Regions from separate parts of the Virgibacillus halodenitrificans genome, predicted to be linked through region 2. Evidence: riboswitches for the same ligand, from Rfam matches in the RefSeq annotation. Region 2 holds a riboswitch; each other region holds the start of a gene.
What was found. Region 2 has a riboswitch for thiamine pyrophosphate ahead of thiW (energy coupling factor transporter S component ThiW). Riboswitches for the same ligand answer to the same signal wherever they lie in the genome.
Positions count from the first base shown of each region.

Region 1 (10,872 bases), 1.4 Mb from region 2:
GGTAGTGCGGAACCACTTAGCCATTACGCTCTCAGTTCACCTACTGGAGAGACCGGCACGAATCAGGCTATTAAGGATGCTTTACGGTTTACGTTTTTCCATTGGGGTATTCATGCATGGAGTATTTATGGGATAGTAGCATTAGTGTTAGCCTATTTCAATTTTAGAAAGGATGAGCCTGGTTTAATTAGTGCTACATTACGTCCTGTTTTAGGAGATAGAGTAAAAGGAACGACTGGTAGAGTGGTGGATATTATTGCTGTAGTCGCTACTGTACTTGGTGTTGCAACAACTTTAGGCTTTGGAGCGGTACAAATAAATGGGGGGTTATCTTTTCTTTATGACATCCCTGTAAATATTGGCGTTCAATTTATAATTATAGCTATCGTAACCGTTCTGTTTATGATCTCTGCTTGGTCAGGTCTTGGAAAAGGGATAAAATATTTAAGTAATGCCAATATGGGGCTTGCTACGATTTTGCTTCTACTTATTTTTATATTTGGCCCAACCATTTTCATTCTAAATTTATTTACGGATACAATAGGTACGTATCTTCAATCATTACCGAAAATGAGTTTTCGAATTGCTCCACTTGATACGGATATTCATCAGTGGATTAATGATTGGACTATTTTTTACTGGACATGGTGGATCTCTTGGTCTCCATTTGTTGGAGTGTTTATTGCCAGAGTTTCAAGAGGAAGATCGATACGTGAATTTATATTAAATGTATTGTTCGTTCCTTCAATTGTGAGCTTTTTCTGGTTTGCTGCATTTGGTGGTGCTGCCATCAAGGTTGAAAATTCAGGTTTAGCAAAGATTTCATCACTTGCAACAGAAGAGGTTTTGTTCGGTATGTTTGAACATTACCCAGCAGGCTTAATTGCTTCTATTATTGCAATGCTGTTGGTAGCTACTTTCTTCATTACGTCTGCAGACTCTGGTACATTTGTGCTTGGGATGATGACAACAAATGGTTCTCATTCGCCGAGTAATCAGATTAAAATTGTGTGGGGTGTATTACTATCAGCTGCTTCGCTCGTTCTTTTATATTCTGGAGGATTACAAGCACTTCAAAATATGATGATTATCGCAGCTTTACCATTTTCGGTTATTATGGCCTTAATGATCGTCAGTTTATTTAAATCCTTATCTGATGAAGCAAAGCAATTAGAAATAACGAAGAAAAAGAAAAATTAATACTGACTAAACAAGAAAAGTATATACCCAATAAAGCGATCTATCTTAACGATAGATCGCTTTATTATATTGAATAATTTTATATGGAGAACTAACTACGTTTATTAATTATTATGGGAAACAGTTGCATGCCATTGTCTGTCAGAAAACCATTGTTCCTTTGTATAGGCCATTTCCCAGAAAGCCAATTCGTACTCCTTAGCAATAACAAATTGTTCTTTCATCTTCTCTTTTTCACTCTCGCTGGATTTTTCGGCTATAGAATTTAGTAGATCGATTTGCTCTTGAGTAGAGGTGTGAAACCAATCGTCGGCATACGTATTAATCCAATTCTGATATATTTTCTCTTTTGGTTTGGCGTCTTTATAGGTTTTGCCAATATCCGCATATAACCAATAACAAGGTAAGAGTGCGGCAACGGTTTGTCCAAGGCTGCCTGAAAGAGCTGCTCGATATAAGTGTGCAGTATATCCATAAGCTGTAGGAGCAGGTTTAAAATTTTCAGTATCTTTTTCATTAATATTAAGGATTTCTGCATGCGCTTTATGAACAGTTAGCTCAGCTTGTGCCGTACTTTTAGCTTTTTCAGCAAGCATTGCGGTTACATGAAAATCCTCAGCCTGAGCTGCAGCCATAGCATGCACTTTTCCAAAATGCTTCAAGTAATAGATATCTTGAAGAATGTAGTATTTAAAAGTTTCCAGCGGTAAGTCACCATCCACAATTCCTTTTACAAATGGATGATTTAAGCTTTGCTCCCAGCTTTTCTCAGTTGCTTCCCGTAATGTGTCGGTAAATTGCATAAAAAATCCTCCTCTTTTTAATTTCTGGCTGATTGAGGAGGGAACGGATGAACTTAAGCAAGCGTCAATTAATTCAAGAGTGCTTTAAGACAATATCTTCAACTCAAAAAATAAATTGATTGCAAGAATAAGCATTTTTCCACTTCCCTCCGCTGGTGTTAACCAGTTCAGGTTCCAAGGGTCTTCATTCTCAGCCATCATAGGCTCCCCTAGCAGAAATAATAGTTAATACAAATGTAGCATATCATATAAAAAATTAAAGTCAACTTACTTATCGGAATAGTTATGTAATTTTAAAATTACATGAAAACGTTTTAGATAAACTTTTGATGGGAACCGTTTACTATAATGATTATTTGTTGTGCTTGCTGTTAATAAAGTTGAGCATGAACAGCAAATGACATATTTTATTTAACTAGAGGAGGTAAAAGATGGTTTTACCATTTAAACATGAACCTTTTACTAATTTTAATGAAGAAACAAATCGAAAGGATTTTCGCCAAGCGTTAAAAAGCGTTGAAGAACAATTAGGTAAAGAAATACCTCTTGTTATTAAGGGCGAAAAAGTGTATACGGACGATAAAATTACTTCCGTCAATCCTGCTAAGAAGGATCAGGTAATTGGAAAAGCTTCTATGGCTACGAAAAAACATGTCGAGCAAGCAATGGAAGCAGCAGAAGAAGCATTTAAAGATTGGGGTAATTGGAGTGCAGAGGCTCGAGCCGAGGTAATGTTCCGCACCGCAGCCATTGTAAGAAAAAGAAAGTTTGAATTTGCTGCCACTCTTGTATATGACGCAGGTAAGCCTTGGGGACAAGCAGATGCAGATGTGGCAGAAGGCATCGACTTTCTTGAATACTATGCCAGAGAAATGATTGAATTAGCGAAAGGAAAGCCAATGGAAGATAGACCAAATGAAAATAACAGCTATTTCTATCAACCACTTGGTCCAGGTGTAGCTATTCCGCCATGGAACTTTGCTTTTGCTATTGTATGTGGAACGACAGTTGGCCCATTAGTGGCTGGAAACACGGTGCTATTAAAGCCTTCAGAAAATACACCTGTGATTGCATATAAGCTAATTGAGGCATTAGTTGAAGCCGGCGTGCCGGATGGAGCAGTAAATTTTGTGCCAGGTGATCCTTCTGATATTGGGGATTATCTTGTGGATCATCCAAAAACGAGATTCATTAATTTCACGGGATCCCGGGCAACAGGGACACGAATTATAGAACGGGCTTCTAAAGTTCAAGAAGGCCAAGATTTTCTGAAGCGTGTTGTAGCTGAAATGGGCGGTAAGGACACAATTATTGTCGATGAGAATGCTGACCTTGAACTTGCTGCAGATTCTATCGTACAATCTGCTTTCGGCTTTCAAGGCCAAAAATGTTCTGCTTGTTCAAGAGCTGTTATTCATGAGGCTGTTTATGATAAAGTGCTCGAAATGGCAATCGAAAAAACAAAAGAGATTACAGTAGGAAATGCTGCTGAAAAAGACGTATTTATGAGTGCAGTAATCAATCAAAAACAGTTTGATAAGATAAAAAACTACATTGATATTGGTAAAAGCGAGGGCGAGCTTGCATATGGTGGCGAGACGGATGACTCCGAAGGATATTACATTTATCCAACCATTTTTAAAGATGTTGATCCAACAGCCAGAATTATGCAAGAGGAAATATTTGGTCCAGTGGTCGCATTCGCCAAAGCCAAAGACTTTGATGAAATGCTTGAGATTGCTAATAATACCGAGTATGCCTTAACAGGCGCAGTTATATCCAATAATCGTAAACATCTGGATCGCGCTCGCTATGAATTTCAGGTTGGAAATTTATATTTCAATCGTGGTTGTACTGCAGCTATCGTTGGATATCAGCCATTCGGCGGATTCAAAATGTCAGGAACAAATGGAAAAGCAGGTGGACCAGATTATCTTCCGCAATTCTTGAATGCTAAAACAGTTTCTGAAATGTTCTAAACGAGGAAATTAAATATCGATCTAGAAGGCCTATTCTCAAAAAGGATAGGTCTTCTTTTGTTTTATAAACTTTAAGCTTTTGACTATATTCATCATATATGAATTTTATTATTAAATAATTGTATAAATTTTCAGTATTCGGAAGTAAAACGTACTATATAAAAGAATTTCAACATATTAATGGGTCAAGGCCTTGTAAAAGACCAGTATTCACGTTTATTGCTAATAAACCGAATTTTTCTAAAAAATCAATATTTGATAAACTAAAATGGTATTAGTGCAGATTAACCAGAAAAGAGGGGGCAACTAAATAATGATTAATAAGAACTGGAGATTAATCTCTACATTTCTGCTCACAGCACTTTTGATATTGGTGCTTGCAGCTTGCGGAGCTGAAGAAAAAGCAGATGGAGAGGGGAAATCAGAATTAAAAGAGGAATATACCGTAGTAAGTGATACTTCCTTCGTTCCTTTTGAGTTTAAAGAGGATGGAGAATATGTTGGCTTTGACATTGATCTGATCAATGCAATTGCTGATGAGGCAGGATTTAAAATTAATATGGAAACAACAAATTTTGATGGTATCATTCCTGGCTTGCAAACAGGACAATTTGATATCGCAATCGCGGGAATTAGTATTACAGATGAACGTGCTAAAAAGATTGATTATAGTGAACCGTATTACCAATCCGGACTGAGTATTGGGGTGCGGGAAGAAAATGAGGACATAAAGGGTATTGAAGATTTAGAAGGAAAGACAATTGCAACAAGGTTGGGTTCAACAAGTGCTGCATATATTGCTGATAACATAAAAGGCGCAGAAGCAAGTCAATTTGAACAACTGGATCAAGCATATATGGCTGTTGAAAATGGAAGCGCGGATGCTGTTCTTTATGACGCTCCGAATGTCGCCTACTATATTAAGACAAAGGGCGACGGATTAAAAGTTGTTGGAGACTTGTACCAAGCAGAAGACTATGGAATTGCTATTTCAAAAGGAAATGATGAGCTAGTAGCTGCTATTGATGATGCACTTGCCACATTAAAGGAAAATGGAAAATATGATGAGCTTTATGAAAAATGGTTTGGAGAGAAGCCTGAATAACACTTTACTTAAGAGGGTGTAACTAGCCTGATGTTACACCCTTTTCTAATTTATAAATATAAGTGATTTGTAGAATTTTGCCAGGGAACTTTTTATTATAACGCTTCAGCTAAATATTATTTTAGCAAAAGATGACTAGTATGAGATAGAAATTAATTTAGTACAGTATACATTGAAGAGGTGAAAGCATGTTAGGTAGGTTTGATTGGGCAGGTGTTATAGATTTTTTACCAGAACTGGGGATAGGGTTGTACTATACCTTACTAATCTCCGTTCTAGGATTGCTTATTGGTTTTATATTAGGGGCAATCTTTGGTATTGGAAGAATTTCCAAGAATAAATTGGTTTATGGACTTTCAACTGTATATGTGGAAGTGATTCGAGGAACGCCGGTATTGGTACAGGCGATCTGGATTTTCTTTGCATTACCATTAATTATTGGACAAAACTTAGGCTCCATTACTGCAGGGGTCATTGTTATCGCTCTAAATTCAGGTGCATATATCGCTGAGATTGTCCGTGGTGCAGTAGATTCTATTGAGAAAGGACAAATGGAAGCTGGAAGATCGCTTGGATTAAATCAAGGTCAAACGATGCGTTACATCGTATGGCCACAAGCATTTAAAAGAATGATACCACCACTAGGTAATCAATTCATTATCAGTATAAAGGATACCTCATTACTATCTGTCATCCTTGTTCCTGAACTAATATTTCAAGGGCGGTTGATTGCGGCAAATCATTTTAATGCTGTTGAAATTTATACCACGGTAGCGTTATTCTACCTTGCGATTACCTTGAGTTTATCTGTTGTATTAAGGTATGTAGAAAGAAGGTTGACGACATGATAGAGATTAAGAATTTACATAAAAAATTTGGTGATTTAGAAGTATTGAAAGGAATAGATTGTTTTATTAAACAACAGGAGGTTGTTTGTGTAATTGGTCCCAGTGGGTCAGGGAAAAGTACCTTTTTACGCTGCTTGAATTTATTGGAGGAAGTGACAGAAGGAGATGTAATTATTGATGGAAGCAACTTGGTCGCTCCACAAACAGATATAAACAAAATTCGTACGGAAGTTGGCATGGTCTTTCAGCAATTTAATCTATTTCCCCATAAATCGGTTTTGGAGAATATCATGCTCGCACCAAAAAAGGTTAGAAAAATAAGTCACGAAGAAGCTAAGAAACGTGCACTTGGTTTATTGGATAAGGTTGGTTTGAATGATAAAGCCACTATGTATCCAGGTCAATTATCTGGAGGACAGCAGCAAAGGGTAGCAATTGCGAGAGCACTTGCGATGGAACCCAAAATTATGCTTTTTGATGAGCCAACTTCAGCGTTGGATCCCGAATTGGTGGGAGAAGTGCTCGAGGTTATGAAGCAGTTGGCACATGAAGGAATGACTATGGTAGTAGTTACACATGAAATGGGTTTTGCGAGAGAAGTGGGAGACCGTGTTCTTTTTATGGATGGCGGGGTCATTGTAGAAGAAGGCGATCCAGAGCAAATTTTTAACCAACCACAATCTGAACGAACACAGGACTTTTTAAATAAAATCTTATAGCAAGTTTCGTTTGTCCAATGTAGTAGATAAATAGGAGAGCTGCATGCTTTATCAAGTCATTGATAAAAACATGCAGCTTACTGTGTTGAACAAAGCATTATGCTATTTAGCTCCTTTATAGCCTTTTCGTAATATTTCTTGAACGGTATGGACGGTGACATAGGCATCTTCATCAATTTCTTCGATGATTTTTCTGAACTTAACAATCTCCTGTTTATTAATAACGAGATAAAGTACTTCTTTATTCCGATTTGTATATCCGCCTCTTCCTTCAAGAATAGTAATTCCTCTAGCCATATTTTGCGTAACTGCTTCTAAAACTTTATCAGGATGCTTAGAAATAATTAAAACGGAAGTTCGTTCATTTGCGCCTTCAACAACGACATCAATAACCTTAGCACCAATATAAACGGCAATTAGTGTGTACATTGCTTTTTCTTGCCCGATTACAAAAGCGGAACCGGCAATTACGAGAATATCTATAACAAGCATTCCTTTTCCCATGCTCCAACCTAGATATCTGCTTAATATTCGAACAATAATGGCCGTTCCACCTGAGGTACCGCCAGTTCGGAAGATCATACCAAGACCAAGACCTACCGTACCACCTGCGAAGAGGGCTGCTAACAGCGTATCTCCATTTATTTCACTCCCCACGCCGGAGGTGAAGTGAAGAAATCCGGATGAAAAGATAATCGCAACAATCGTATATATCATTACACGATGATCAAAAAATCGATAACCAACGAGCAACAATATTGCGTTAATCACAAAGTTTACCAACCCTGGTGACCATTCAAAGAGATAATAGGTAACAATGGATATACCAATAATGCCGCCTTCGGAAAGGTTATTTGGTATCGCAAAATAATTAATACCGAGTGCGAAGATTAATGAACCTGAAACAATAAGAAACATGTCTTTTATTACTTTTTGCATAAATCGACCTCCTACGTGACATATTCTACACTAAAAAAGTAAAACTGTGAAAATAAATACATAATAAAAGTCACCTACTAATACAAGCTTAAGTGCACCAGTCAACCTTAATGTTCTTTTAGTCTATTAAAGATTGGAATTCTTTCATAAACAACAAATATAATAAAGAAAATTACAATTTTCTTTATTATTTGCTAGAATAACAGATAACCAAACAATTAGGAGGAAATTTTAGGTGACACTTGACTTCAACAGTTCATTACCACTACATATACAACTAAAATCATCTATTGAATATAAGATAAGCAATGGGGTTTATTCTGATCAAATCCCTAGCGAGCGGCAATTTATGGAAGAATATAATGTGAGTAGGAGTACAGTTCGAGAGGCTATTAATTTGCTGGTACGTGAAGGAGTTTTAGAGAAAAGACATGGAAAGGGCACCTTTGTATCGTTTAAACCTATTCATGAATGGCTTGGCAATTTAAGTAGTACGACAGAAACTATTCATCAAATGGGAATGAGACCGGGAGCTAAGTTAATTACCCATTACAGAACAATACCACCTGCTTACATTCAAGAAAAAACAGGATTTTCAGAAGCATATTTTATAAAACGACTACGTTATGCTGACGATATTGCAATCGGTATTGAGAGACACTATTATCCTGTCAGTATTGGAGAAAAACTCATAGAACATGACTTGGATAATGCAACTTTATACGATTTATTGGAAAATGAGTTAGGTATGAACTTCGCAGAAGCGTCTCAGACGATCCGCAGTGGTGAACTGTTTGAAGAAGATAAGCAATATTTAAGGATCCCATCTCATGGTCAAGCATTAATTGCAGAACGCATAATAAAAGGCGCTACCCGAGATGTAATTGAAGTTGAAGAGGCTTTTTACAGAAGCGATATGTATAATTTTAAAATTAATCTTTCAAGAAAACTTGGCTCTTGATCTTAAAAGGTAGAGCATGTAAAACATTCATAAAGGATTTAAATATGTCTTATTATATTTTTAAATGTTAGAATTTATAAAATATATTGAAATATTTTTAACCATCTCATATACTTTAAGTAATCTACTACAACATAACTGGTACGGACGTCACGATGTAAGCATAGCTTGGAAGGTTTATTGTAGTGGTTAATTACGAATGTAGGAGGGATTAATATGATCGTTGGTGTTCCGCGTGAGGTAAAAAATAATGAACGGCGGGTTGCTCTTACTCCATCAGGTGTAACTGCGTTTGTTAATGCCGGACACACAGTCCTAATTGAAAATTCTGCAGGAAATGAAAGCGGTTTCCTTAATGAAGAATATAAAGCTGCTGGTGCTACTATTGTATCTTCAGCGGCAGAAGCGTGGGCTGCTGAAATGGTAATGAAAGTAAAGGAGCCACAGCCTCAAGAATTTCAATACTTGCGTGAAGGACTTATTCTATTCACATATCTTCATCTTGCAGCAGAACCTGAATTAACCGAACAGCTACTTAAGAACAAAGTGACAGCAATTGCTTATGAAACAATACAGAACAGTGACCGATCCCTGCCATTATTAGCCCCGATGAGCGAGATAGCAGGAAGAATGGCTGTGCAGATAGGGGCGCAATATTTAGAAAATGTCAAAGGTGGAAAAGGAATACTCTTAGGTGGCGTTCCTGGAGTTCAACCAGGAAATGTAGTAATTATTGGCGGAGGAGCGGTCGGTACCAATGCAGCCAAGATGGCACTTGGATTACGAGCAAAGGTTACTATCATTGATATTAATGCCAATAGGCTTCGAGAGCTTGACGATCTATTTGGCGGAGCGGTAACCACATTGATGTCGAATCCTCTTAATATTAGAAACGCGGTAAAAGAGGCAGATCTCCTTGTCGGAGCTGTGCTAATCCCTGGTGCGAAGGCGCCGCAGCTTGTATCAGAAGAAATGGTGAAAGAAATGATGCCAGGTTCAGTCATTATTGATGTAGCGGTTGACCAAGGAGGTTCTATTGAGACAATTGATCGTGTGACGACTCACGATGATCCTATCTACAAGAAACATGGGGTGCTTCATTATGCTGTTGCGAATATGCCAGGAGCGGTAGCACGAACAGCCACTTTATCTCTAACGAACAATACAAGTCAATTTGGTGTGTTTCTAGCGAATAAAGGATTAAAGAAAGCAACAGAAGCAAATCCGGCATTTGCCAAAGGTGTTAATACGCATGCAGGTATGATTACGCATGAAACAATTGCCAATGCTTTCACCAAAGAATACACTCCACTGGCTGAAGCTTTGACAAACCCGGTTGCATCGTATTAAAGAATTGTTTTTTATCATTTTACGAGAATGGAGGAGTTAATGATGAAGACAGAATCCGAAATGAACACAGGTGTAGGGGTAGAGACCCCGCGTTTATGGAATGCGATGCATCGGTTTAACCCAGATGCACTGCAAACAGTAGCGGCAAAGGGAGAAGGCGCATGGTTCACTGACGAGGCAGGAAATAAATACTTGGATGGCGTATCTGGACTTTGGTGCTTAAATTTGGGGCATGGTCAACAAGAGATCGTGGATGCTGCAGCAGAGCAAATGAAAAATCTCTCTTATTTTCCTTTAACGATGAGTCACCAGCCTGCAATTAAATTAGCAAGCAAAATTAGCGAATTGTTGGGTGCAGATTACCAGACGTTTTTCTCAAATAGTGGTTCAGAAGCAAATGAGACTGCATTTAAAATTGTAAGACAATATCATAACCAAACAGGTAATCCAGGAAAGTTTAAATTTATTTCCCGTTATCGGGCATACCACGGTTCTACTTTGGGTGCATTAAGTGCGACTGCACAGGCAAATCGCAGGGTGAAATATGATCCAGGAATACCCGGATTTTTACATGTGTATCCACCATATAGTTATCGTTCGATTTTTGGAGGAGACCCAGAAGAATCCGATTTGAAGGCTGCACAGTTAGTTGAAGAAATGATTAATTGGGAAGGGGAAGAAACCGTAGCAGCATTTATTATGGAACCGTTTATTTCGGGTGGAGGGGTAATTATTCCATCAATGAAATACATTCAGCGTATTGCTGAAATATGTAAACGTTACAATGTCTTGCTGATTATGGATGAGGTTGTCTCAGGGTATGGCCGCACAGGGGAAATGTTTGGTTTCAAACATGCTGAAGGCGTTCAGCCTGACATTGTAACAATGGCAAAAGGATTAACTAGTGGATATCTGCCACTAGGAGCCACAGCTGTTAAATCAGACATCTATGAAGCATTTAAAGAAGC
Region 1 is NZ_CP017962.1:2,789,266-2,800,137, reverse strand. It holds gene BME96_RS14400 (glycine betaine uptake BCCT transporter) at 1-1,200, shown strand, start outside; gene tenA (thiaminase II) at 1,305-2,003, opposite strand; TPP riboswitch at 2,131-2,224, opposite strand; gene pruA (L-glutamate gamma-semialdehyde dehydrogenase) at 2,435-3,982, shown strand; gene BME96_RS14385 (transporter substrate-binding domain-containing protein) at 4,296-5,087, shown strand; gene BME96_RS14380 (amino acid ABC transporter permease) at 5,276-5,935, shown strand; gene BME96_RS14375 (amino acid ABC transporter ATP-binding protein) at 5,932-6,654, shown strand; gene BME96_RS14370 (YitT family protein) at 6,757-7,593, opposite strand; gene BME96_RS14365 (GntR family transcriptional regulator) at 7,829-8,554, shown strand; gene ald (alanine dehydrogenase) at 8,771-9,904, shown strand; gene BME96_RS14355 (aminotransferase) at 9,947-10,872, shown strand, end outside.
Region 1: linked by a shared signal. The riboswitch ahead of tenA (thiaminase II) and the one ahead of thiW (energy coupling factor transporter S component ThiW) in region 2 are both predicted to bind thiamine pyrophosphate.

Region 2 (10,872 bases):
TGATGCATTTGGTTGAACATAATTGAGATAAATATCCTTCACTAAGGTAGAACTCACCAGTAATAAGAGTGAATCTACAGTGGACATAATAGCAGCCATCGGAGCCGCTAAAACGATACCTGCAAGCCAAGCGGGCATTACCTCTAATGCAATTAAAGGCATTACTTTATCCCCTACCTCTATTCCTGGCAAAATCGGTCTGGCAAAAACACCAATTAAATGCATATTCAGCATAATCACACCAACCACTACTGTGCCTATTATAATGGCACGATGCATGGAACGGGAATTTTTGTATGACATTGCCCGCACAGCTATTTGAGGCAATGCGACCACCCCCACTCCTACCAATAGCCAAAAGGAAGAAACATATGCAGGGGTTAGTGTACCCTCAGCGCCAAAAGGAGTAATCAGATTTGGATTTTCTACCCTTAAATCTGTAATGATGGAGGTAATCCCTCCGCCTGCTATAATGACGGCTATAAGTAAGATTAAGGTTCCAACAAACATAATACTCCCTTGAATTGCATCCGTTAAAGCGACAGCACGAAACCCTCCTACGGTTACATAGATCAACACAGATAAAGCAAAAATAAACAGTGCACTTGTATAACTAATTCCAGTCAGTGATTCAATTAACCTTGCTCCACCAATCCATTGGGCTGCCATCGCAGAAAATAAAAAGATAATAATGCTAATAGCAGAAAGTAAAACTACCCACTTGGACTGATACCTTTCTTTTAAAAAGTCAACCAATGTTAAAGCATTATATTGCCGGGTGACAATAGCAAACTTCTTACCAAGAATCATAAGTACAAAATATCCTGTTGCCACTTGAGTCATTGCTAATAAAACCCAACCTAAACCTTGGGTATAGGCAGTTCCAGGCCCACCGATAAAGCTGCTGGCACTTCCATAAGTAGCAGTCATCGTCATAGCAAGTAGAAAGCCGCCCATACTTCTGCCTCCAAGAAAGTAATCCTGCAGAAAGGAAGTCGAGGAACGGAGGGATTTACCAGCCCAAACCCCAACAGCAAAAATAATTAATAGAATTCCGATTAACGGTACGAGTGCTTGCCAATTCATTTCTCCGGCTCCTCTTCAAATGGGATCTCTACAAAGAACTTCTTCACAACTACCGTGACTAATATAGCCATGACAATAAACCCAAGGACACAGCTGTAAAAAAACCAGGCAGGTAACCCAAATACATAGGTATATTCTTCTGGCTTCTTACTTCCCATTCCATAGGCAAAACCATACCACCAAATAAAGTTAAAAATAACCAAGCCAACGCCAATTAATGCTTCTCTATGCGCAACCTTAAATTGCTCTTCTTTTTCCCGCATGGCTAACTCTCCTTATATAATAAATAAATTAATATAAATATAACGTAAATAAGGCAAAGAAAAAAGAGAACCAGCATGGCTCTCCTTCTATTTTATAAAATGAATGGTCAGTGGAAACCTATACTTTTCTCCCTGGTAGGCTTTTACAGCTGCAACGATAGTTAGGATAAACACAATTATCCCAAGTATAATTAACATTAGGATACCAATTAGAATCAAAACTAATATTCCACTTATAATGCCATAAATAGTAAAAGAGACTAGGAAGTTAAAATATTCCTTCCCATGATAATCCACAAATTCTGATTCTTCTCTCTTGAACAACCAAATAAGCAAAGGGCCCAACACGGGGAATGGAAAGCTTAAAACATAAATAAGCATGGAAAATAAGCGGTCATCTTCTGTAGGCATATTGTCTTACCTCCTTTCTTGCAATTATAATACATAACTATAGAATATTAGAAGAAGTTAAAATTGTTATTTATACTTGAAAACTAATTCAAATACGTATATAATCTTTTATGTACTCGGGGCATTAGCTCAGCTGGGAGAGCGCTTGTCTGGCAGACAAGAGGTCAGCGGTTCGAGCCCGCTATGCTCCATCTTATAAAAAGAAGCCATATATGGCTTCTTTTTTTGTCGTTTTAATGTCTCTAATATATATGTTGCGGTTATTCAAACAAAGTAACTTTTGATGTGATTATAATCGGCCAATTTGGACAAATATATACTCAAGCAAACTAGTTCCTAAATATCTCCGTGGATTCTCCTGCTCTGCTGGCGATTTATTTCTTCTACGGAGAATTCCCCTGCTCTGCTGCTGATTAATTCCTGCCCCGGCAGATTCCCCTGCTTTCCTGCTGATTAATGCCTTTTCCCTTCAGGGGTCTTACGTACTTTCCCTATAGCATGGTGTTTTAGTTTTCAAAAATGCGGTTATAGTCTGTATATAATTATAAAAGGATGTGACAGCATGAAGGCAGTTACTTTTCAAGGTAAAAAATCCATGATAGCAAAGGATGTGAAAGCTCCAGACGTTCAAGAACCAACGGATATGATTGTACGAATTACTGCAAGTGGTATTTGTGGTTCAGATCTTCACCTATATCATGGTGGAATTGTCCCGGAAAATGATTATGTAGTTGGACATGAGCCAATGGGTATTGTAGAGGAAGTAGGCTCCCAAGTTAGTAACCTCAAAAAAGGAGACCGAGTAGTCATCCCTTTTAATATAGGTTGCGGCGAATGCTTTTTCTGTAAAAACCAAATGGAAAGCCAATGTGATAACTCTAACCCTCATGGTGAAGTTGGCGGCCTTTTCGGTTTTGCCGAACCAAATGGGAATTTCCCAGGAGGACAAGCAGAATATCTAAGAGTACCCTATGCTGATTTCACCTCATTTAAGGTACCTGATTCCAGTGAGCTAGACGATGAGCAGGTAATGTTTTTATCTGACGTCCTACCAACCGCTTATTGGAGTGTAGAGCATAGTGGCTTGAAAAAAGGAGATACAGCAGTTATCCTCGGCGCAGGACCAATTGGTTTAATGGCGCAGAAATTTGCTTGGCTAAAAGGGGCAAAAAGAGTAATTGCTGTCGATCAAGTAGATTACCGACTTAAGCATGCAGAAAAAACAAATAGTGTCGAAACATACAATTTTAAAAATCATAAAGAAATCGGCAAGCTCCTCCATGAAGAAACGAAAGGTGGAGCTGAAGTCGTTATCGATTGTGTTGGCATGGATGGTACAGTCCCACCAGAAACGGAATTTGGATCGGAAATGGACAATCAGTTTGGTACCATCAGTCCAATTATCACTGCTTCCCAGGCTGTACGTAAGTTTGGTACAGTTCAATTGACTGGTGTATATGCTACGGACGGAAATAATTTTCCATTGGGTGACTTCTTCACACGCAATGTCTCCTTGAAAATGGGACAAGCACCTGTCATTCATCTTATGCCAAAACTATATGAAATGATTGAAAATAACAAGTTCGATCCAACAGACATCATCACACACAAAATGAAACTGGATGATGCTGAAAAAGCATATGATATTTTTGATAGAAAAGAAGATAATAGTATTAAAGTTATTTTCAAACCATAGAATATCACGGATGGAATGACAAAATATAAATATCCTGTTATACTATGAATTGTCAAACAATTTAATAAAACTTGTACTACTAGGGGTGCCCGACTGGGCTGAGAGGAAAGTTCCGACCCTTATGGACCTGATCTGGTTAATACCAGCGGAGGGAAGTAGTGGATAATTTATCTATAGTCCAATCTTCCGAAGCCAGGTCCATCTTATGGGTCTGGCTTTTTTATATCCTTTTTACCATTAAAGAAGGGAGGTTGTATAAATGAATAAAACTCGTACATTAACTACCATGGCCGTATTTGTAGCCATTGGTACAATAGGTTCTCAACTACTCTGGTTTCCTGCCGGTGTGGCAAAGGCCTATCCTGTACAGCACGCGGTTAATGTGATGGCAGCCGTATTACTTGGCCCCGGTCCAGCTGTTGGTATTGCATTTATGATTGGGCTTCTACGAAATATGCTTGGACTTGGTACATTGCTCGCTTTTCCTGGGGGAATGATCGGCGCCTTTTTAGCCGGATATCTTTATCGTAAATTTGGAAAAAAAGCATGGGCCGCAGTGGGAGAAGCAATTGGTACTGGGATTATCGGCTCTTTATTTGCCGTTCCTTTCTCAAAAGTATTGCTAGGAACTTCGGTCGGAGCATTCTTTTTTATGCCACCATTTCTTGTAAGTAGTGTCACGGGTGCCCTTATAGGATGGTTTATCGTCATCCGTGTGAAGCAAAGACATGTGCTTCAGGTATAAGCATACATATTTTGCTGCGATCTAACTCTTATTAAATTTTCCTTTTAAAAATGTATGGGGCCAACTTGAAGACTATCATTTTTAATAATTACAGTTACACGTACAGAATGCCCTTTATTAAATCATCTGTGCTTCCATTATGCGTAATTATTTACAAAACGATTATAAGAACCAGTCCTTAAAAATTTAGAAAAGATGGTGATATTTTATGAGTAAAGTAGCATGTGCACTTACAATCGCAGGCACAGATCCTTCAGGTGGAGCTGGCATCCAAGCTGATCTGAAAACATTTCAGGAACTGCAAATATATGGCATGTCAGTACTTACTTCAATCGTAGCCCAGAATACGACAGGCGTACAGGACATTCATCATTTACCTCTCAGCATGATTGAACAGCAATTGGATTCTGTGTTATCGGATATGCCCGTTCATGCTTTTAAAACGGGAATGATTGCAAATATAGACATGATGCAAGTCATAGAAAAGAAGGTCTCACACTTGAACGTACCCTATGTAATGGACCCGGTGATGGTAGCAACTAGTGGAGATGCACTTATAAATCAAGAAGCACGTATATTTCTTAAAGAACATTTATTACCACTAACTGCAGTCGTTACACCTAACATACCAGAGACTGAGTTTATTACCGGAAAAAAAATAACCTCTACTGAGGACATGAAACAAGCTGGGGAATATATTGTGAAGGAGCTTGGTGCTGGCGCAGCCTTGATAAAAGGTGGCCACATGAAAGGGGAAGCAATTGATTTTCTCTATGACGGCAACAAATTCCACACGTTTACGGCAGAACGTATTAATACAAAAAATACACATGGTACCGGTTGTACGTATTCTGCGGCGATTACGGCATATTTAAGCGAAGGAGATTCTTTAATAGAAGCAGTAAGAAAATCAAAAGAGTTTGTTACTGCAGCAATTAAACACTCTTTATCCCTAGGTTCTGGTAGTGGACCTACAAAGCATTGGGCTATACGAGAAGAAGCCCACATAAAGCATAGTTAGCAGACTTAGCGCTAAAGTGAGGGCATAATTTATAACTTTAGGAAGCTTTTATATCCAACTTTTTATAATTACTTTAAACATGAGAAAGGAAGATAGAATGAAACTCTCTATTATTAATGAGGTTCGGGAAAAGAAACCACTAATTCATCATTTAACAAATAACGTGGTTATTAACTTTACAGCAAATGGTTTGCTCTCATTTGGTGGTTCACCAATTATGGCTAAGGCACCAGAAGATGCTGGTACAATTGCTTCAGTTGCAGATGGAGTGCTTCTCAATATAGGCACAATAAAACAAGAAGAGGTCACTGCAATGATCGAAGCAGGAAGAGCTGCAAACAAAAAAGGATCACCTGTGGTTCTTGACCCAGTAGGTGTTGGAGCGAGTTCTTTTAGATCTTCCATTGTAAAACAAATACTAAAAGTAGTTCATGTAACAGCAATTAAGGGAAATGCCGGAGAGCTTGCCTATCTCGTAAATATCCCTTGGGATAGAAAGGGAGTGGAATCTATAGGTAGTGGTAACGCTGAAGAGGTTGCATTAAAGGTTGCGAACACCTTCAATACGACTGCTATCATCACAGGTGAAACAGATATCGTCTGTAATGGTGAGGAGTTACTATATAACAAAACAGGACATTCTATTCTAACAAAAGTCACCGGGGCTGGATGCCTTCTCGGTTCTATAGTAACAACTTGTCTTACTACAGAAGAGCGACCAGAAGTACAAGCTTTAACTGCCGTATCATTCTATGGTCTTGCTGCTGAATATGCTTACTCAAAAAAAGAAGTAAAGGGCCCGGGCACTTTTTTACCACATTTCATTGATGCGCTCGGCTATGATATAGAAGAATTAAGGAGGGAAAGGTAATGACTTCTATCCATAAAATTCTGCGTAAATACTTTATAATGGGAAGTCAAAATTGCTCCATGCCTCCTGGTGAAATTTTGAAAGAAGCTATTGCTGGAGGAATCACGGCATTTCAATTTCGAGAAAAAGGTCTCGGTTCCTTATCTGGTGAAGCTAAGCTTGAACTTGGAAAAGAACTTAGAAATATATGTAAAGAAAATCAAATTCCTTTTTTCGTTAATGATGATATAGAGTTGGCAGAATCGCTTCAAGCAGACGGCATTCATGTTGGGCAGGATGATTTAGATGTCGAGGAAATTCGTTTGCGTTATCCTGATTTCATTCTTGGTTTATCTGTATCTAATTCTGCAGAGGTAAACGCAAGCCCGCTTCATCTTGTAGACTATATTGGAGCTGGACCCATTTTTGCTACTACAACAAAAGATGATGCAAAAAAAGCGGTTGGAACCGATTGGATAGCATCATTAAGACAAGACTTCCCTGAACTCCCTATCGTTGGTATTGGGGGAATAAATACAGAAAACGCTAATAAAGTTATAAAAGCTGGCGCAGACGGTGTGGCTGTTATTTCTGTCATTACATCTGCAAAGGATATTAAAAAAACCGTAAAAAGTTTATAAGTGACAAGACATTTGCTCACTGACTATTAATCTATAGAAATATGGGATGAAAGAGATTTACCCCCCTTCATCCCATACGTTCATTTATTTCGATCAGCAAACACTTCCATGGCAGCACACATGAATTCTGCCAACCCCTCGCCAAATTGGTCAATATTCTTAGTGAACCTTTCATCCTCAACATACATTTGGCCTAGACCCTTAAAAACAGTTGGTGGGTAATTCCCTATTTTATTCAAATAATCATACCACTTTTTTATTTCTTTTTGAGCCATTTCAGATGCGGGATCTATATGGCGGATCTCAGCTAATTCTCTGTATATATCGTTAAATTGGTCTTGAAATGCTTTTTTATCCTGTGCATTCATACGCTCTAATTTCTCATTTGTTTGATCTACGGTACTATCGCCCCAACGTTTACGTGCCTCTGCCTCGTAAGGATTTTTACTGAAATCAAACCCTGCAAATTTTTCCTTCTTACTCATAGTAACCTCCCCCTTCCTATATCTGATTGATTTGTTAATTGTTTTAATAACTTGATCCAATCTATTTCGTTTTTCTAAAAGTAAATTCCGCTGCATTTCTAATGCCTCGTTTTGGTCATAATCAGGATCATTCATTATTTCTTTTATTTTCTTTAGCGGAAAATCAAGCTGTTTGAAAAACAATATTTGCTGTAGCTTCTCCAGATCCTGATCCGAGTAAACACGATATCCAGTTAAGTCTGTGTACGCTGGGGTTAAGAGACCAATCTGATCATAATAGTGTAACGTCCGCACGCTGATCCCTACTAAATCAGCTACTTCACTTACTTTCACTCTAACTTTCCTCCCTTCTTAACAAAAAATATAAGCTATAACGCAACGTTAGAGTCAAGATGTTTTTACGATTTTTTTATAAAGTCATTAGCAATTTATTTTTACGCAAAATAGACAAAAACACCTCGAGTGCCTTTGTTTGAAATCGCGAATTAGTTACGATGGAAAATTTCCGTTGTAATGGCAAACCGGCAACATCCAAAATTTTTAAATCGTCATTTTTCAGCTCCTTTTGGATGGTCCATTGGGAAAGCAAACTAATACCTAATCCAACCTCTACTGATTCTTTTATAAGTTGTGTACTGCTAAAATTCATAAGCTTTTCCGGTGACAAATGAAATTGCCTAAATACTTTCTCCGTTGCTTCTCTTGTTCCAGAACCCTCTTCCCTGACCACCCATGTCTCCCTCTGCAGATCTGCTCTTACAATTTCCCCTTTTTTCTTCGCTAATGGATGGTTAACCGAAGCAACGACAACCATTGCATCTTCTGCCAATTCTTCAGCAATTAATTTTTTATCAATAAATTGGCCTTCTACAATCCCCACATCTAATTGATTCGTAGCTACCAAATCTGAAATTTTCGTAGTATTTCCAATCGTAATCTCAGGATGAATATCTGGATAGATGTCCTGAAGATTGGAGATAATACGCGGAAGTACATATTCACCAAAAGTATAACTGGCACCAATATATAATCGACCACTTGCTTTATTTGTAAGATCATCAACTAAATTTTGCATTTTTGTATATAAACCCAGTATCTCTTTTCCATGATGATATACAATTTCACCTGCTTTATTTAAGCGTACGTATTTATTATTTCGTTCTAGCAATCTTGTGCCGATCATTTCTTCAAATGTACGAATATATTGGCTAACTGCTGGCTGTGTCATATGATGCTCTTCAGCCGCCCGGGAGAAATTCTGCATTTCCGCTACGGTTAAAAAGATTTTTAAGTGTTGATCCATATAGCTTCTCCTTTCGTATAAACGAATTATAGTTTTAATTATAACATTTTACTTATCGTATTTATTATTATAATTTATTTTACTTATAGTTGTGGGAGTTATATTCTAATAACAGGAGGTGTTGTTATGGCAACGGAAGCACAACAGATTAATACAAAAAAAGATCCCAATTCACTTCCTATGTGGATTGCTGGGGTAGCATTTACTTTTTTTATTGCATTTTTAGGATTTTTATTAGCAAAAGTGCCAGGTTTTAATCAGGTAGGACAACTGGCATCTGCCATTATTATCGCGGTGGCTTATCGGCAGATATTCGGCTACCCGGAAATGATTCGTCCTGGAATTACATTTTCAACTAAGAAGTTGCTCAGACTGGCAATAATCTTATATGGTCTTAAATTAAATATTGATACTGTATTTCAAGATGGTCTAGGTCTGCTTGCACGAGATGCTTTAATTATCGCATTCGCAATTGGAGTTACAGTTTGGTTGGCTCGTGTATTCAAAGCAGATAAAAATATTTCCTTACTATTAGGTGTTGGCACAGGCGTGTGTGGAGCAGCTGCAATTGCTGCAGTAGCACCAATTGTAAAAGCGAAGGATGAAGATACCGCCATTGGTGTGGGTATTATTGCTTTAATGGGTACAGTTTTCGCCATTCTTTATACGGTTTTAAGACCAATTCTGCCATTAGATGCAATTGACTATGGAATCTGGTCAGGAACCAGTCTACATGAACTTGCCCATGTGGCTATCGCTGCAGAACCAGCAGGTGACAGTGCGCTAGCCATTGCATTATTAGCAAAGCTTGGTCGTGTATTTTTACTCGTACCACTTTGTTTCATCTTCATTTATTTCATGAAGAGAAAAAGTAAAGGAAATGGAGAAGAACAGAATAAAGTTGCTTTTCCTTATTTTTTAATTGGATTTATTGTAATGAGTATTTTAGGAAGCTATGTTTTTGGCGAGGGGCAAGCTTTACCAGTATCTGAAGGGGTTATGGAAGGTGTCTATACATTAACTGCTTGGTTACTAACAGCCGCTATGGTCGGGCTCGGGCTTAATGTTAGTCTGCAGGATCTACGTACAAGGGCTTTGAAGCCACTTATAGCAATGACAATTACATCCATTTTCGTTTCTCTTTTAGCCTTTTTCATTATTTAAATTAAAGAGGAGGAAGTAAGATGAACAGAATTCTCTTGGCTACAGATGGCTCAACATATTCGGAACATGCAACTGAAATGGCGAAAACCTACTTGAAGGCTTGGCCAGAAGCAAGACTAGTTGTTTTATATGTGACAGCAAAAGATCATTATGCTTATGACTTCATCCCTGATGTGGTCGATGAAGCTGAAAAGGAAATTACTGAACGTATTAAAACTACTACAGAGGAGCAATTCGCTGGTTTCCAAAATAATGTTCACTTCCTTCATAAAAGCGGGCATCCAAGCAAGACTATCTGCGATGTCGCGAAGGATCAGGATGTGGATCTTATTATTTTAGGAAGCCACGGGAGAGGTATTATTGACCGGGCATTACTTGGAAGTGTTGCACATGGTGTGCTTCAGCGTGCAGAGCGACCTGTGCTCGTTGTTAAAAAGTAGCATATTTATATCTTATTAAAGCCATACCCGAACACTAATTTTATTCGGATATGGCTTTTTAGGTGCAAAAATATATGTTGGTGGTTATTCAGTGATTCGTAAAATAGATAAACTACGAAATAACTTGGTTGTTTGAAAGGCCGTTTCGGAAAATAACGTATAGTGAACAAAATATAGCTAGTTTACGAATGTACCCGGCGGATTATTTTTCTCTGCTGCCGATTACTTTGTTCTTCGGAAGATTATCTTGCTCTATTGCCGATTAGTTCGCTCTCCGGAGGATTATTCTGCTCTGCTGCCGATTAGTTCGCTCTCCGGAGGATTATCTTGCTCTACTGCTGATTAATTTGTTCTCCGGAGGATTATCTTGCTCTGCTGCCGATTAGTTCGCTCTCAGGAAGATTATCTTGCTCTATTGCCGATTAGTTCGCTCTCCGGAGGATTATTCTGCTCTGCTGCCGATTAGTTCGCTCTCCGGAGGATTATCTCCGCTCCGCCGCTGATTGTCCCCTCCTACTATGAATGTAAATAAACAACCCAGCAAAGTTTCGGCGCTCCCCCATTTAAAATTTTCAACAATAGCAGTAACAGGGCATTTTTCAAATTGCACATTATTTAGGATAATCGCCCATACATATATAGACTTCTATCCATACAGTAAAGAGAAGGGTTTATTGAAGGAGGATATATGAATGAATTATCAATATGAACCGGAAAATAACTATTATGAGGATGATAGACAATTTAATCTTCCTGGGTATATGCTT
Region 2 is NZ_CP017962.1:293,383-304,254, reverse strand. It holds gene panF (sodium/pantothenate symporter) at 1-1,086, opposite strand, end outside; gene BME96_RS01635 (YhdT family protein) at 1,083-1,349, opposite strand; gene BME96_RS01630 (DUF4870 domain-containing protein) at 1,437-1,760, opposite strand; tRNA gene BME96_RS01625 (tRNA-Ala) at 1,879-1,951, shown strand; gene BME96_RS01620 (zinc-dependent alcohol dehydrogenase) at 2,323-3,456, shown strand; TPP riboswitch at 3,528-3,627, shown strand; gene thiW (energy coupling factor transporter S component ThiW) at 3,716-4,201, shown strand; gene thiD (bifunctional hydroxymethylpyrimidine kinase/phosphomethylpyrimidine kinase) at 4,410-5,222, shown strand; gene thiM (hydroxyethylthiazole kinase) at 5,320-6,093, shown strand; gene thiE (thiamine phosphate synthase) at 6,093-6,713, shown strand; gene BME96_RS01595 (MerR family transcriptional regulator) at 6,794-7,531, opposite strand; gene BME96_RS01590 (LysR family transcriptional regulator) at 7,608-8,501, opposite strand; gene BME96_RS01585 (YeiH family protein) at 8,628-9,665, shown strand; gene BME96_RS01580 (universal stress protein) at 9,686-10,105, shown strand; gene BME96_RS01575 (hypothetical protein) at 10,798-10,872, shown strand, end outside.

Region 3 (10,872 bases), 1.9 Mb from region 2:
TTTGGCTGAAAAAAGCGATCAGCTCGTTGAGCCATCTCATGTTTACGGAGGTCAAAAACGTATAATTTTTGACCGAATAATTTGTGGGATCGTTTTATTCTGGATGCCAGGACTGGATGAGACTCAGCAGTGTTGGAACCTATAGTAATTACCATTTCAGCTTCTGCAATATCATCTATAGAACCGGAATCTCCTCCGTGACCAACTGTCCGAAAAAGTCCCTTAGTAGCTGGCGACTGACAATATCTGGAACAATTATCCACGTTATTTGTACCTATTACCTGTCTAGCAAATTTTTGCATTAAGTAAGATTCTTCATTTGTTGCTTTAGAAGAAGCAATAAATCCTAAAGAATCTGCTCCTTTTTCTTTTTTAATCTCATTAAATCGTTTAGAAACATAGGATAAAGCTTCCTCCCACTCCACTTCTACAAAGTGATCATCTTTTCGAATTAATGGACGAGTAAGTCGTTCTTCGGAATTAACAAAATCCCAGCCAAATTTACCTTTAATACAAGAAGAAATGCCATTTGCAGGAGAGTCCTGCTGTGGTTCCACTTTCAGTATCTTTCGGTCCTTTGTCCATACATCAAAAGTACAGCCGACACCACAATATGTACAAACTGTCTTGGTTTTTTCAATTCTCTCTTCTCTCATAGATGCTTCAGTGTCGGATACCGCGAATAAAGGGCCATATCCTGGCTCTGTCTTCTTTGTTAAATCTATCATGGAACGTAATAAACCTGGCTCTTGGTCTGTCATAAAACCAGCTTCACCTACCATGTTTTTTTCCATCAGAGCATTACAAGGACAAACGGTTACACACTGTCCACAACTAACGCAGGAGGACTGGTCAATAGGTACATCATTATCCCATACTACACGAGGTTGTTCACGTTTCCAGTCTATTAATAACGTCTCATTTACTTGAACATCCTGACACACTTCAACACAACGTCCACATAAAATACATTGGTCTGGATCATACCTATAGAATGGACTGGAGTTATCTATTTCATACGGTTTTGGTTCAAAAGGACGTGACTGTTCCTCCAAGCCAAATTCAGCTACTGTATTATGAATCTCACAAGATCCATTATTATAATCACAAACAGTACAGTACAGTTCATGTTTCTCCAGGATCCGGTCCAATGCTTCCTTTTGGGCTGATTTTGCAGTTTCAATGACCGTATTTACTTCCATCACATCATTAATGGTTGTTCCGCAAGCACGAACAATCTCCCCATCAACTTTAACCATGCATGTGTCACATGTTTTGATAGGTCCTAACGATTCGTTATAGCAAATTTGTGGTACAAATTCATTTGTAGTATTAATTAAATCCAATAGATTCTGGCCCGGTTCTGCCAGGTACTCCTCCCCATTAATAGTCACAACAATATGTTCTTGCAATTCTATTCCTCCCCCAAGTAAAAAATAATAGATAAGTATATTAGTCCATTGCCCTGTTAATGACTTTTTAAAACATATTTTCAAATAATAACAAAAATATTTCGACTAATTAATCCTTATTCTTTTAAATAAAAAAGAACACTCCGCTAAGAATGCTCTTTCTGAATTTATTACTTAATATAATTTTCCTTGCCTAAATAATATAGTTGAGAGTCGCATAACCGAATGGATATAGCAGTTCTGTCTTAGTGGAAAAGCATCACCAAAATATTGTGGAAAGACCGTATCAAACGTATGCTTCATTTTATCATAAAGACGCTTATACACTTCTTCCTCTGAATAAAACTTTGTTTCTCTACCCTGCAACCATTCAAAGTAAGAAACAATCACTCCACCAGCATTTGCAAGAATATCCGGGATAATTACATTACCCTTATCACTTAAGTAAGTATCTGCTTCGCTTGTGATTGGTCCATTGGCACCTTCTACAATTATTGGTGCTTTTATTTCCTTCATATTATCTTTGTGCACTTGATCTTCCAAGGCTGCAAGAAAGAGAACATCAACATCTAAAGTTAATAACTCCTCCCGGTTACGCACCTCGGCTTTAATCTCTGCATCTTCCAATTGGGCTTCAGAAGTTGGTAAATCCTTGTTGTTGTTATTGGCATATTTTATTAAGGCGGAAATATCGAGCCCCTCTGAATTATAGAGAGTAACATTCTGATCACTAACTGCTATTACTTTATTATTTAAATGATTACATTTATAAGCCTCTAAAGCAATAATTGAACCAACATTTCCAAAACCCTGTATTGCTATTCTTAAAGATTTGTCATAATTAGCAAGAGCTGTTTTCGCAAAAATATTATCCCGTTCTTCCAACCATTTATACTTCTCCCCAATAAAGTCGCTCATCATATAGCGAAAGGTAAAATAAACACCCCTGCCTGTTGCTTCTTTTCTGCCAAGTGAACCTCCATTTAATACACTTTTACCAGTGAAGCTCCCTCTATACTTTTGGCCGGGATGTATACTCTTATACTCTCCCATCATCCAGTCCATCTCTCGCTCTCCTGTTCCCACATCTGGTGCAGGTATGTCTTTCTCCGGGCCTAAAATATGACTAAAGTACTGCACATATTTTTTGCAAATCAGATTCAATTCCTTAACATCATAATCTCGCGGATTAATGATAACTCCCCCTTTACCCCCACCAAAGGGAACTTCATGGAGAGCATTTTTTAATGTCATTAATGTACTAAGGTTAATGACTTCGTTTTCATTTACAGATTCATGAAAACGAATCCCACCCTTATAGGGCCCCAACGTATTATTATGTTGCACTCTAAAGGATGGGATCCGAACAATTTCTCCGTTCTCTAAAGGAATGCGGAGAAAAGACTTATGAACATGGTTTGGGGTTGATAGAATTGATACCAATGACCTAAAGGCCTTTTCTCTCGTCTTATCAGTCAATTCTGGCAAAAAGCTGGTATCATCAAATAAAGCATCAAGAGATTCCTTCACAATTGCACTCGTAGCACTTTCCATCACTTCTTCCTCCTATCTGAATATGTTGCCTTTTAGTCTAACAAAAGAGGAAGTCGGAAAGCAATTTAAAGCAAAAATATAGCTATTACTGTTGACGTCAACAATCCAATAATAACGGGTAAAAAGTTTTTTCTAACTAATTCCATGACAGAAATTCCACAAAAACCTGCAATGGCAATCAACGACGACCAGGCTACAATTGTGCCCCCACCAGTCCAAACAGAGCCCATTTGTCCAATAGCTGCAAGAGTTCCAGCATCAATAGACGTATTCTGCAAAGATGCGGCTAATGCTCCTGTTAAAGGCAAACCAGAAAAACCAGAGCCATCCAATCCGGTAACAATACCAATAATTAGTATACTTATACCTGCTAAAAAGGCATTCTGTGGTAGGAATTCTTGGGTGGATTGCACTAAATCAAACAAATAAGCCGGGGCATTCTTTTCTAGTCCAAGGATCTTTCCAGAGAAGTCGGAACTACCCAAAAAGAAAAAACCTGCAATAGGAATTACTGGTCCCATTGCTTTAAAAGCAAATACAAAACCATCTGTAATATGTGTGCTAATATAATCCAATGCATGTTGCTTACCAAATGCCACAGTTGCAAGTAACAAAAGAATTACTGCTACTCCGCCAACAAATGCGGCCCCATCTCCACCTTCAAATCCACTCATTCTTCCCGATGATAATTTTTCATAAACCATGTAAATTACCACACCCAACAGGGCTAAAGGTACAATAACCGCAAATAGCTTACTCCACTTCGTCAAACTCTTCACATGAGCCGTTTTGTTTGTTTCCTTTGGTGCCTGCATATGTTCTAAATCAGCTTCATTTAGCGGGTCTCCTTTTCTTCTAATTTCCTTTCGAATAAATAAATATGCGAGACCAATGGCCACAAAACCGGTAATAAGAGAAAGTAACAAAGCTTTATCAGCTACCATATCGATATTAATTCCAGCTGCTTTTGCCGATAAACTTGGTGCTACTTGAACAATATAGTCCGAAGACAGAGCCATGCCTTGCCCTGCAATAGCTATTGCCATCGCGGCGGCCATTACCGGTAACCCCGCTCTTACTGCAGCGGGTACGAGCAATGCGCAGATGAGTGGAACAGCAGGGGTAGGCCAGAAAAATAATGATATGACATAGGTTACACCCACTAAAACAAAGTAGGATACATGGCCATTAATCATCATCTTCTGTATTGGTTGAATCATTCGTTGGTCTGCCCCTAAATCTCTTAATGAATTTAACAAAGCAAGCATAAAGGTGATTATCAAGAATATACTAAACAGTTCTTGAGCAGCTACAAGATTGGCTTGAAATATTGCAATAAATCCAGATATGATACTCCCTTTAGCTACCCACGCAACAATAAATGTTCCTAAAAGTGTCGGTAAAACCACTCCCTTTCTAAAAATCATGGTAACGATTATTAGAAGAGTAAATAAACCATATAACCAATGGGACATTGTCAGTTCCATAAACCTCTCTCCTTCGTGTAATGGTTATATAGCCTATGCAAAAGGAAAGTAGATCGCGACAATAACATAAAGGGTTTATATTTGCGAGAAGCGGGAATACATTTTCTAACATCAGAAGGAGGCAATTTAAATAATGAAACCATATGTAAAGGAATTTACTAATGATGAGAAGTTAAAAACAGCGGTATCTATTCTACAAGACAAGGGAATTGATAAAAAGGATGTATATCTCCTATCTCACGACGATGATCGAACAAAACGTTTAGCTAGTAGCACAGACGCTAACACAATTGGTATAAAAGAAATGGACCTGGGAGATGCAGTTGGGAACCTATTCAACAAAAAAGGTGACGAGTTACGAACGAAGCTACAAGAAATTGGGTTCTCTGAAGCGGAAGCTGAGAACTACGAAGAAGATATGGATGAAGGAAAAGTATTACTAATTGTGACAAACAATGAAAATGTAGCAAGCTATCTTGACTAATAAGTAAGGCAACCGAATCCCGGTTGCCTTATTTACTTTAATTAGAATTATTTAGTTCAGCTGCACACTCCGGGCAAAATAATTTACCCTGCACTTGTTCACCATTAAAAAAACCATTTTCGCAATATACTTCTTTTTCACATTGAAAACACTTTCCTATTAATTCTTTCAAGTACACACCTCCCATTTAGTTATGGTATAGATATATTACTATGCTTGCCAAGTTGAGACGAACAATAAAAAGGTAATCATAAAAGATTACCTTTTTTGGATAATACGTATCTAGTATTTAAGCTGCTTTTAATAAGGTCCTTGGTTGAGTGTGAAACAAGAAAAATACAAGTATTGTACAAATAATGAAGGATGGGAACATGTAAGATCCGTTATAAACTAATGAATAAAGCCATACTGGTTGCCCTTCAATTGCTGATTCAAAAAATACAACACCGGCAGTATAGTGGGCAAGAAATCGTAAAACAGATCCTAACAGTACACCAAGTGTAATATAACTAAGGTAAGAGCTTGTGTTATTATGTTTTACTGCTTGCTGAATTTTAGGAGCAAAAATTCCTGCAAAGCCAAGAACTGTAAAAGCAATTGCATAGTCAATAAAACCTTGCAAAGGATGTAAAATATAAGCCGTACCTGTAGCAACTTGTAAGGCGCCCCATAAGAAACCTGAAAGCAACCCTCCTTTTACTCCCCATCGGAAAGCCACAATAAAGACAGGAATCATTGCAAACGATATGGAACCTCCTTGTGCCCAAATTTTAAAAGATAACGGCAGTATATCCAATAGTAATGCTAGCGCTGTGAAAACAGCTACCTCAATTAAAAATAAAGTACGATTTGAACGCATACATCTTGATCTCCCCTCTTTACATATTTAGACAACAAAAAAAGCAATGCCAAAGGGGAAGACTTCCTGATGGGGAAACCAGTCATAAACATTACTTTTCCATCAAAAAAGCCACCATCCCTACACTAGTATTAACTAACAGGTTCAAAGGGTAAGAACAATTATTTGTTCACTCTCAGCCAAACGGCTCCCCCTGAAGGCTTTGTTCTTAATTCTGTTATCAATTTAATTATATCTTAATTCTTAAACTAGTACAACTAATCTAATTAAGAAACATGATTAAAATTTAGTAACTGTGGTAATAGAGAAGTATGTAAATAGTTTTAGAAACTGGTGGAGTACTAGTTGGTGAGGATGTTAAGATAAATTTTGAAATTGAAGCTCATAGCAAACTTAATGATCAAATTAGAAACAATTCAAACTCTAAAATTAAAGCTATGCTATTGTTGCATAGCTTTTAACTTGGGTTTGAAAATCTTCTAACAAAGGAATAGGTAAATAGAACTCATGCTAGAGGAGGATATAACTTGGGACTAAATGTTGCTCAAAAATTAATAAAGGAACATCTTATTTCAGGAACAATGGAACCAGGTGAAGAAATCGGGTTAAAAATTGACCAGACATTGACGCAAGATGCTACGGGTACAATGGTAATGCTTGAACTTGAAGCAATGGGATTAGACTACGCAAAGACTGAAGCTTCTGCCCAATACGTAGATCATAATTTGATCCAGGAAGATAGCAAAAATCCGGATGATCATCTATTTTTGGAAAGCGCAGCAAAGCGATTTGGATTATACTATAGTCGCCCTGGGAACGGTGTAAGCCATCCCGTTCACATGCAACGTTTGGCTAAACCTGGTAAAACTTTATTAGGGTCTGACAGTCATACCTGCGCCAATGGCTGCATGGGAATGCTTGCTATGGGTGCTGGAGGAATAGATGTTGCAATGGCGATAGCTGGAGAACCAATATACATTACGATGCCAGAAATTTTTGGAGTCAAATTATCAGGTGAACTACCGGATTGGGTTAGCGCTAAGGATATTATTCTTGAGTTATTACGCCGCTATGATGTTAAAGGCGGTGTCGGGAAAATAATTGAATACTATGGACCAGGTGTTAAAAACCTTTCCGCAATGGATCGCCATGTTATTGCTAATATGGGTGCAGAACTTGGAGCTACAACTAGCGTTTTCCCTTCAGATGAAGAAGTGAGAGGCTTCTTAAAAAAACAACAGCGTGAAGAGGATTGGAGAGAATTAAAAGCAGACAATGATGCGACATATGATTTGGAAGATGAAATCAATCTATCTGACTTAGTTCCTTTAATTGCTAAGCCTTCCAGTCCTGGAAATGTCGTACCTGTACAAGAAGTGGCTGGAACTCCTATTTACCAATCTTACATTGGTTCTTCTGCAAATCCAGGGTTTAGAGATTTTGCAGTAGCTGCGGAAATAGTAAAGGACCGTACAATTGCACCGGGAATTTCATTTGACATTAACCCTACTTCCAGGCAAATGCTAACAAATTTGGTAAAGGAAATGCATATTGCAAGTCTACTTGGTTCTGGAGCACGGATGCATCAGGCCGGTTGCAATGGTTGTATCGGGATGGGACAAGCTCCTGCTTCAGGTAAAAACAGTCTAAGGACAACACCACGAAACTTCCCTGGCAGGTCTGGAACGAAGGAAGACAGCGTATTTCTTTGTAGTCCTGAGGTAGCAGCAGCATCTGCCTTAACCGGAGAGATAACAGACCCCAGAACCTTGGAATTCCCTTACCCAGAAGTTAAGGAATTAAAAAATCAAAATCGTAATGATGATCTTCTGGAGCATCCCTTACCTCCAGAAGAGACCAAACAGGTTGAATTAATAAAAGGACCTAATATTGTATCAATACCTGAAATGGACGAACTACCAGATACGTTGGAGCTACCAATTCTTCTTAAAGTAGGGGACAATATATCTACTGATGAAATATTAGCTGGTGGTGCAAGAGTCTTGCCATATCGCAGTAATTTACCTGAAATTAGTAAATTCACCTTTGAAAACGTAGACTCCACTTATGTCGAGAGAGGAATTAAAAGTAAAGAATTGGGTGGACATATGATTGTCGGCGGAAATAACTATGGGCAAGGTTCGAGTAGAGAACATGCTGCTCTGGCACCAAGGTATTTAGGCTTACGTGCCGTACTAGTTAAGGATTATGCGAGAATTCATTGGCAAAACTTAGTTAACTTTGGTGTCTTACCACTTCAATTTACGAACGAAGAAGATTATGATAAATTGACTGAGGGTGAGGTGCTGACCTTCAAAGATGTAAGAAGAAAAATCCAAGAAGATAGTACATTATCTGCCACTTTGCAAAAAAGCAATAAAGAAATAACTGTCCAACATAAGCTTACCAACCGTCAGAAGGAAATTATCTTATCTGGAGGGTTAATTAATTGGATAAAAGAACGTAAATAAAAAAAGCGCATGTTGCGCTTTTTTTATTTACAAGAAAATATTGCCTTTTAAATCTATGAAGCTTTTCTCTTCATTAGCCATAAGAAATAAGGAGCTCCGATAATTGCTACAATAATACCTGCCGGAACTTCGTTTGGAGCGAATATAGTCCGACTTAGTACATCTGCAAGCAATAATAAAAATCCACCAATTAATATGGAAACAGGTAATAATCGTTTATTGGCCGGTCCTACAAGTAATCTTGCAAAATGAGGAGCTATTAAACCAATAAATCCGATCGCTCCTACCGCTGCCACACTAAAGGCAGCCAACAATGTAGCTAAAAGAGCCAGTTGAAATCGAACAGACATTACTTTCAATCCCAATCCTTTCGCTGTATCATCCCCTAAAGAAAGCGTATCTAATATATCTATCCGCAGAAATAGTAAAGGCAAGATTAGAAAAACCGGCCACACCAAATAATAAATTATTTCAGTCCATCCCTTTGCATAAGTGGTACCTGATAGCCATGTTAGAGCTGAGGCCACACCTAAATCTGCTTGAACTACAAGAATTTGAATAGCCGCCGTACCAAACGCAGAAATACCGATCCCTAATAGAGCTAGGATTGTCGGTTGGAACTGTGCACGAATAGCTAAAACCATAACCAAAATAAAAAACAGAAATGCTCCTATCATCCCGCCAATAGGAATCCAGACAGCGGATACACCAAATACATACATCATTAATAGCGCGCCCAAACCTGCACCTGAAGTAATTCCAATAACAGAAGGGTCTGCAAGCGGGTTTCTAAGTACTCCTTGAAAAATCAAGCCACTGGCAGCTAATAACATTCCGCTCATTAAAGCTACAAGTGCACGCGGAAGCCGAAGTTCTAATATTAGATCCTTCATGAATTTATTACTATCTCCTATCAACGCCTGCCAAGTAGTAATAGGTTCAAATCCGTAATTTCCTGAGGATAGACTTATTCCCAGCCCTACAACAATTGCTATGATTAGCGCAGGAATAATGATTTTCAAAGACACCCCTCTAGTAATTTTCCCTGCAATAATAGCTGTATTTTCTTCTCCATATTTTCTTTTCCTCATTCTTAATACAAGATAAATTAGCCAAGGAGCTCCAATAAATGCCGTAATTGCTCCAACAGGCAGCTCAGAAAATGAGGGATCCACAATACGAGCCAATATATCAGCTAAAAGTAAGACATTCCCTCCCCATAGAAATGAAGCAATGATTAATGGAAAATGTTTTCTATAACCGATAAGTTTAACAATATGTGGCGCAACTAAACCTACAAAGCCAATGGGACCAACAACGCTAACTGTAACTGAAGTTAGCAAAACTGCTGCAATTATTGCAACAAATTTCAGAATGGCAACATTTTGTCCTAAAGCTGTTGCAACATCGTCTCCTAGAGTTAACGTATCTAATTTAAAAGATAATAGTAATACGAGAAGAAAGCTAATAAACACAATAGGTAAAGAAAATTGCACACCACTCCAATCATTTTGCACAAGTGTGCCAGATCCCCAGAGAAAAATACCTGCAGTCTCATTTTCATAAAAAATTTGCAGTACACTTGTTAGAGAAGAAAACAAAAACGTAACAATCATACCTGCTAACACCATTCTGACAGGAGTTGCACGGTTTCCCCCTGATAAAGCAAAAACAAGCAAGAAAGTAATAATTCCACCTAGAAAAGCAGGAATAATGCCGTTTCCAATCAATGAAGCTGGCACAAATACAGTTGATAGAACCACTGCGAAATAAGTACCTGAATGGATACCTAATGTACTTGCTGAAGCTAAGGGATTCTTTGTAACTGATTGTAAAATCACACCTGATACCGCCAAAGCGCCACCAGCAATTACTCCCATTAGTGCACGAGGAAGTCTCAACATCCTAACAGTATGATGTGCGAGCTTATCTTCAGGCGATAGTATAGCATCTAACACTACCTGGTAAGGGATAGAAACGCTTCCTTGATTAATATGTACAAATACTAGAAAACATAAAAGAGCGGTTCCACCTCCGAAGGTAAGAACCGCAAGCATTGTCTTTTTTATCGATTGATTCATCTAATCACTCATTTACCATAGCATCGACTAGCTGTTTCGTGAGTACTTCAGCAGATAAAACTCCTCCAAATGTCCAAGTATCACCAGGTAATGAGTGGGTGTTGCCTGCCTGTACAAAAGATAAATTCTCCCACACCGGATTACCTTTCAATTGATTTTTAAATATATTATCATCTTCTTGCACGATATATAAAAACTGCATATTTTCTTCTTGGAAATTTTGTAGTGCTTCCACTGTTACCTCACTATAGCCGTACGGTTCAACTTTATCAGATTCATATGCATTTTTAAAGCCCAAGTTATTCATGATTTGTGCTACCATGGAATTATCAGTAAATAATCGTAATGTTGGCGTGTTTTGAGCTGTAAACGCTTGAGTAGCAATGTATTTCTCTCCTGCTAAATCTGCCTCTTCCACACGTTTCTTTTCACTTTCAATGACTTCGTCAAGATTTCGCAAGGCTTCTTCTGCTTTGGCGTCTTGGTCAACGATTTTCGCCACTGTTTTAAACTCTTTTATCATG
Region 3 is NZ_CP017962.1:2,269,372-2,280,243, forward strand. It holds gene fdhF (formate dehydrogenase subunit alpha) at 1-1,412, opposite strand, end outside; gene BME96_RS11865 (Glu/Leu/Phe/Val family dehydrogenase) at 1,587-2,966, opposite strand; gene BME96_RS11870 (hypothetical protein) at 3,032-4,453, opposite strand; gene BME96_RS11875 (YflT domain-containing protein) at 4,587-4,937, shown strand; gene BME96_RS20055 (hypothetical protein) at 4,975-5,109, opposite strand; gene thiT (energy-coupled thiamine transporter ThiT) at 5,227-5,796, opposite strand; TPP riboswitch at 5,897-6,000, opposite strand; gene BME96_RS11885 (aconitate hydratase) at 6,324-8,267, shown strand; gene BME96_RS11890 (iron ABC transporter permease) at 8,321-10,348, opposite strand; gene BME96_RS11895 (ABC transporter substrate-binding protein) at 10,353-10,872, opposite strand, start outside.
Region 3: linked by a shared signal. The riboswitch ahead of thiT (energy-coupled thiamine transporter ThiT) and the one ahead of thiW (energy coupling factor transporter S component ThiW) in region 2 are both predicted to bind thiamine pyrophosphate.